Desulforamulus hydrothermalis Lam5 = DSM 18033: one gene and its partner. The protein of the gene in region 1 interacts with the protein of each later gene in a pairwise test. Links are inferred from orthologs where the notes say so. Each region holds a gene or a part of one and is shown in the gene's direction. Other genes may lie near its edges.

The links.
Region 2: the proteins of tsaE (region 1) and rlmB interact in binary tests that used the Escherichia coli proteins (3 or more experiments, as listed by UniProt). The link is inferred for Desulforamulus hydrothermalis Lam5 = DSM 18033 from one-to-one orthologs.

The regions. Positions count from the first base shown.
Region 1 is NZ_CAOS01000008.1:220,622-223,852, reverse strand. What follows is about bases 1-2,913. They hold tsaE (tRNA (adenosine(37)-N6)-threonylcarbamoyltransferase complex ATPase subunit type 1 TsaE), read left to right. Parts: upstream 1-1,170; coding sequence 1,171-1,656; downstream 1,657-2,913. Other genes in these bases: tsaD (tRNA (adenosine(37)-N6)-threonylcarbamoyltransferase complex transferase subunit TsaD), read left to right, coding at 2,847-2,913; rimI (ribosomal protein S18-alanine N-acetyltransferase), read left to right, coding at 2,351-2,818; tsaB (tRNA (adenosine(37)-N6)-threonylcarbamoyltransferase complex dimerization subunit type 1 TsaB), read left to right, coding at 1,637-2,341; thiL (thiamine-phosphate kinase), read left to right, coding at 101-1,120. In the rest of the region: more of tsaD, read left to right, coding at 2,914-3,231. UniProt on the Escherichia coli protein: Required for the formation of a threonylcarbamoyl group on adenosine at position 37 (t(6)A37) in tRNAs that read codons beginning with adenine.
Region 2 is NZ_CAOS01000007.1:21,107-24,335, forward strand. The notes cover bases 194-3,104. They hold rlmB (23S rRNA (guanosine(2251)-2'-O)-methyltransferase RlmB), read left to right. Parts: upstream 194-1,231; coding sequence 1,232-1,978; downstream 1,979-3,104. Other genes in these bases: thyX (FAD-dependent thymidylate synthase), read left to right, coding at 286-1,023; DESHY_RS04685 (hypothetical protein), read left to right, coding at 1,042-1,200; DESHY_RS04695 (NYN domain-containing protein), read left to right, coding at 1,982-2,494; sigH (RNA polymerase sporulation sigma factor SigH), read left to right, coding at 2,798-3,104. In the rest of the region: DESHY_RS04675 (Mini-ribonuclease 3), read left to right, coding at 1-166; more of sigH, read left to right, coding at 3,105-3,229. UniProt on the Escherichia coli protein: Specifically methylates the ribose of guanosine 2251 in 23S rRNA.

The DNA.
Region 1 (3,231 bases):
ACCTAAACTTTCCCTGGTCTGCAGTGTGGCCCCTGTCTTTTAAAAGACAGGGGTCTTGCTATATAATAACCATAGTTTGGCAGGAAAGGAGCTATCTGCGTTGAATCTTTCACAGGTTGGCGAATTTGGTTTGATAAACCTGTTAAAAAAAGATCTACTTCCCGCTTCACCCGGTGTAATTGCCGGTATCGGGGATGATGCGGCGGTTTTGCAGTGTGCCGGCGACTGCTGGCAGTTGTTTACCACCGATATGCTGGTGGAAGGCATCCACTTCCGGTTGGACTGGTGTGATTATGCCGATGTAGGGTATAAAGCCCTGGCGGTCAATATCAGCGATATTGCTGCCATGGGGGGCAGGCCCACCCACGGCGTGGTATCGCTGGCCCTGCCTGAACATATCCAGGTGGCGGATGTGCTGGCCATTTACCGTGGGCTGCGGGAAATGGCCGGCCTTTATCAAGTCAACCTGGTGGGGGGAGATACGGTCAAATCCCCCGGCCCGCTGGTAATTAATATTGCCCTGCTGGGAGAAGTGCCGGCGGGCCGGGCGGTGTACCGTTCGGGAGCCGCACCGGGGGACCTGATTTATACTACCGGCCGGCTGGGTACTGCGGCCGCCGGCCTTTATGTGCTGTCCCATCAAGTGAACTGCTCACCGTCTTTAAAAGAACAGCTGATTAAAGCCCACCTGCGGCCGGTGCCCCGGGTGGCGGCGGGGGTTCTGCTGGCCGGCCTGGAAGGGGTATCAGCCCTGGACGATAACAGCGACGGGCTGGCGGCTGAATTAAGGGAAATTTGCTCAGCCAGCTCAACGGGCTGCTTAATTTGGCAAAAGGCGTTGCCGGTATTGCCGGCAGTTAGCCGGCTGGCCGGCCGGCTGGGCACTGATATCCTGGATTGGGTGATGAACGGCGGCGAAGACTACGAACTGTTGTTTACCCTGCGGCCAAAGCACCGCCGGGCGGTGGAGGAAGCGTTGCAGCGGGCGGCTGTTCCTTTTACGGCCATCGGTGTTATGCTGCCGGCCGGCGAGGGACTGTTGTTGGAAAGGCCCAACGGCGTCAGGGAGATGATCAACATGAGGGGATATAATCATTTTGCCGGCAGCCCCGCCGGCTAATGAAAAACTGCCGCTGCCGGCAATACTATAACAAGGGCGGGTGATTTTTTATGAGTGAAGCAATGGTTGTCAGCCGCTCCCCGGCTGAAACAAGGCAGCTGGGCCAAAAAATGGCGGGGCTTTTGCAAGCCGGGGATATCATATGCCTGAACGGTGACCTGGGGGCAGGGAAAACCGCCTTTTCCCAGGGCGTGGCCGAGGGTTTGGGGGTCAAGGGGCCGGTTACCAGCCCCACCTTTACCTTAATTAACGAATATGAAGGGCGGCTGCCCCTTTATCATTTTGATGTATACCGGTTAGGCGGGCCGGCCGACCTGGAGGACCTGGGTTATGAGGAGTATTTTTACGGTCAGGGTGTCTGTTTGATTGAATGGGCCCGGCGGGTTGCCGATCTTTTACCCGGGCAGCGCCTGGATATTTGTTTGACGAGAGAAGAAGGTGTTGAGGCAGTGCGCCGGATTTACTTCCGGCCAAAGGGCGAACGCTATCAGCAGTTGCTGGAGGAGTTGATGAAGCTTGTACGTTTTGGGGATTGAAGCAGCCACTCCGGTGGCCGGGGTGGCGGTGGCGGCGGATGGCTGCATCCTGGCGGAGCGGCTGGTAAATAATCGCCGCACCCATTCGGTAAACCTGCTGCCCATGATTAAAGCAGTTATTGAAGAAGCGGGCATAAGCGCCGGGCAGATCGGGGCTGTGGCAGTATCATCCGGGCCGGGCTCCTTTACCGGATTAAGAATCGGTTTGACCACCGCCAAAACCTTGGCCTGGCTCTGGCAGGTGCCGCTGGTGGGAGTATCCACCCTGGAGGCACTGGCCCTGCCGCTGGCATCCCAGGCGCAAATTATCTGTCCTATCCTGAATGCCCGTAAAAATGAAGTTTATGCCGCTGTTTTCAGAGGCAATGCCGGCCAACCGGAGCTGCTGGCCGGCCCCCTGGCCCTGGGTATTGAAGAATTGGTGCAGCTTTTACAACAATGGGAAGGGCCGGTAACCTTTCTGGGTGACGCCGTACCGGAATACCGGCAGCAACTGGAGACTTGTCTGGGCCGGCGTGCCGTGATGGCACCCCGCTGTGCCATGCTGCCCAGAGGAGGCGCGCTGGCAGAATTGGGTTGGCGCAAAATGATGAGCGGCGGCGGCGTGCCGCCCCTGCAGCTGGCACCGGAATATATCAGGTTGTCCGAGGCGGAGGTTAAGCTGGCGGCCAAGGGCGGGAAGTAGGTGGCTGCTATGGATTACCGGCTGGTGCCAATGCAGGTGGAGCATTTGCCGGGGGTGTTGGAGATAGAAAGAGCCTCCTTTGCTACCCCCTGGTCAAGTCAGGCCTTCACATACGAATTAACCCAAAACAATTTTGCCTATTACCTGGTGGCCCTGCACCAGGACCGGGTGGTGGGCTATGGCGGCATGTGGCTGGTGCTGGATGAAGCACACATTACCAACATTGCCGTGCATCCCCAACACAGAGGGCACCGGGTGGGGGAAGGACTGCTTATGGAGCTGATGCGCCAAGCAGTGCTGCGGGGAGCTGCCCGCATGACCCTGGAGGTGCGGCCTTCCAATCAGGCGGCCCGGCAGCTTTATAAAAAGCTGGGCTTCCAGGAAAAAGGCCGGCGTAAAAAATATTACTCGGATACCAACGAGGACGCCATTATTATGTGGCTGGATCTTTCAATTCAAGTCGGGGACAGTTCTTAACTCCGTCCCCCCAATGGAGGATTTTTTCATGAGTGTAATAATTCTGGGCATAGAAACTTCTTGTGATGAAACATCAGCGGCAGTGCTGGCGGACGGGGTGGAGTTGCGATCCAATGTAATTGCTTCGCAAGTGGACATACATAAAAAATTCGGCGGCGTAGTGCCGGAAGTTGCTTCCCGTAAGCATTTGGAGAACCTTCACCCGGTTATCCTGGAAGCACTGGCCCAGGCCGGGGTGACCCCCGGGGAGCTCAGTGCGGTGGCGGTTACTTACGGGCCCGGCCTGGTGGGAGCGCTGTTGGTGGGGGTGGCAGCAGCTAAAGCCATGGCTTATGCGTTGGATATCCCCTTAATTGGCGTTAACCACCTGGAAGGGCATATTGCCGCTAATTTTTTAGTCCGGCCGGATTTGG
Region 2 (3,229 bases), on another replicon or contig:
GGGACGCAACGCCAAGTCAGGTCTGCCGCCTAAGGGAGCTGATGTGGCGGAGTACCGCCATGCCACCGCTCTGGAAGCGCTGATAGGTTATCTGTATTTACAGGGCAATGAGGGCAGGATTGACGAAATTATCGGCTTGGCCATAGATGCCCTCAAGCGTGGCTGAACCCGGCCGGGAGGGCCTGTTTGAGCGGCGCCAACGGCTACCGCAGCTAAAGGGGAACATAAACCACCGGTAAGGGGTGTCGCCCCTCTGATAAAATTTATTTTTAGGAGTTACGTAAAGTGGGGAAAGCTAATTTAAAGGTCCGCCTGCTGGAACACACGCCAAACCCGGAAAAGCTGGTGGCCATGGCGGCCAGGTTGTGCTACTCGCCGGCACAAATAGATGACCTGGCGGCCAATGTGGCCCAATCTGACCAGCAGGCTTTTGTAAAAAAATTACTGGACATGGGACACTACAGCGCTATTGAACATGTTTCTTTTACATTTGGCATCGAAGGGGTTTCCCGGAGCCTGCTGGCCCAGTTAACCAGACACCGCATTGCCAGTTTCAGTGTACAGTCCCAGCGGTATGTAGGGGAAACCCGGGAGCATAATGCCCGGGGCACCTTTGAATACATCATCCCCGAGACCATTGAAAAGCTTGGGCCGCAGGCGGTGGCAGAATTTGCGGCACAGATGGCGCAAATTCAAACCTGGTATGACGGGTGGGTAGCTAAATTGGGAGGCGGCAGATCGGCTTATGAAGATGCCCGGTTTGTGCTGCCCAACGCAGCCGAAACGAAAATTGTGGTAACTATGAATGCCAGGGAATTAAGACACTTTTTTAACCTTCGCTGTTGCCGGCGGGCCCAATGGGAAATTCGCCGGCTGGCGGAACAAATGCTGCACCTGGCCAAAGAAGTGGCACCCGTGCTTTTTGCCGATGCCGGGCCGCCTTGCCTGGCCGGCCCCTGTCCGGAAGGCCAACTGAGTTGCGGGCAGCGGGAAGCCGTGCGTCGCAGGTACGGGGTAACATAAAAGCGGAGTGTGGATAAAATGATAACTCCCGTAATTATTCTTGTGCTTTGGGGCATAGCCCTTTTGCTGGGCGTCCTTGGCGTGGTGACCCGGCGCAGAAATCTGCTGCTGGCCGGCATGGCGGCGGCTTTGGCCGGTTTGGGGCTGACCTTATGGCTGAAAAATACCTTGCAGTAAACGCAGCTTAACCACCGAAAAGTATGGAGGTATGGTTGACGTGAGTGAAATGATTGCCGGCAGAAATCCGGTCCGCGAAGCTCTCCGGGCGGGACGTCCCATTAATAAGATACTGGCCGCCAGGGGAACGGCGGCAGGCCCGTTAGCCGAAATTCTGCACCTGGCCAGGGAGAAAAATATTCCGGTACAAATGGTTGAACGAGCCCACCTGGATAAACTTAACCAGGGCATGCCTCATCAGGGGGTTATTGCTTATGCTGCTGCCAGGGGCTATGTGGAAGTGGAAGATATACTGGCAGCGGCTCATGCCAGGGGGCAAGATCCGTTTATTGTGCTGCTGGATGAAATAAACGACCCCCATAACCTGGGGGCCATACTGCGTACGGTGGATGCAGCCGGCGCCCACGGGGTCATTATACCCCAACGAAGGTCGGTGGCCTTAACCTCAGCTGTGGCCAGGGCTTCGGCGGGGGCGGTGGAATATGTTCCGGTGGCCAGGGTTACCAACTTGGATCAAACTATTCGGCAGTTGAAAGAAAAAGGGCTTTGGGTAGTGGGGGCGGATATGGCGGGCCCTCGGGTATACTGGCAGGCCAAACTGACGGGGCCGCTGCTTTTGGTCATCGGCGGGGAAGGAAAGGGAATCGGCAGGCTGATTAAAGAGCGATGTGATATGCTGGTCCGGTTACCCATGGCGGGCCAGGTTGGATCACTCAACGCCTCGGTGGCAGCTGCGCTTTTGATTTATGAAGTGGTACGCCAGAGAGGGTTGGGCTAATCAATGCAGGAATTTTATGTGGTGGACGGGTATAACATCATCCATGCCTGGCCGGAGTTTGCCGGCATGATTGACAGCGGGTTAGACCATTGCAGGGACAAGCTCGTTCATATACTGGCCAACTTTGCCGGTTTTGAGGGCAGCCGGGTTAAAGTGGTTTTTGATGCCCACCTCGTAAAAAGAGGCATTGAGCACCGGGAAACCGTGCACGGCATTGAGGTATACTATACCCAGGAGGGCGAAACTGCTGACTCGTTAATTGAAAAAATTGTCGGGGACCTGGGCAAACAGGGCACGGTTTATGTAGTAACTTCTGATTGGGATGAACAAAAAATTATTTTTGGGCGGGGTGCTTACCGCTTGACACCCAAAGAATTCAGGGTTCAGGTTATAAAGGCTAACCGGCGAAGAGAGGAAGAGTTTAATCGGCCCAACCCCACCGAGGGCTATCTGGAGGACAAGCTGCCCGCGGAAATCAGGCAAGTATTAGAAAAATGGCGACGCAGCAAGAATTAAGTACACCTGGCCGGGGGCTATTTTGCCTTGACGAGCCTTTTTAACATAAGCTATAATTAGTCATGTAACTTAACCAGTTAGCGCATGGGGCTGCATGTGCGGCTGGGTAGGCCAGACCCCGGGTTAGAATTACGGATGACAGGCGGCAAGGAAGCCTGGCCCTGCCGGGAATGCCGGTTACCAGGGTTCTTTTCAGACATGAGGTGATATGTTCTGCAGCAGTTTTAGAGTGCCTGCCAATATAGTCATGCTTTTCTGAACTGTTTGAAATTTCTTAGAGACAAGAAAGCGGGGGCGATAATTTTGAATTCAAATGCACAAAGAGAAGTTTCCGGCGGATATCAAATTATGGTGGATGAGGATGTCGTTGAATTTGCGCGCGAGGGCGACGACGCAGCGCTGGAGTACTTGATTAATAAATATAAAAACTTTGTGCGTGCAAAAGCCCGCTCATATTTCCTGATTGGAGCCGACAGAGAAGATATTATTCAGGAGGGCATGATTGGCCTTTATAAAGCCATTCGCGATTTTCGCATGGACAAGCTGTCTTCTTTTCGCGCCTTTGCCGAACTGTGCATTACCAGGCAGATTATCACTGCCATTAAAACAGCAACCAGGCAAAAACACATCCCTCTTAATTCGTACGTTTCGTTAAATAAACCAATTTACGATGAGGATTCAGACCGCACCCTGTTAGATGTAATTTCCGGGTCAAAAATAACAGATCCGGAGGAA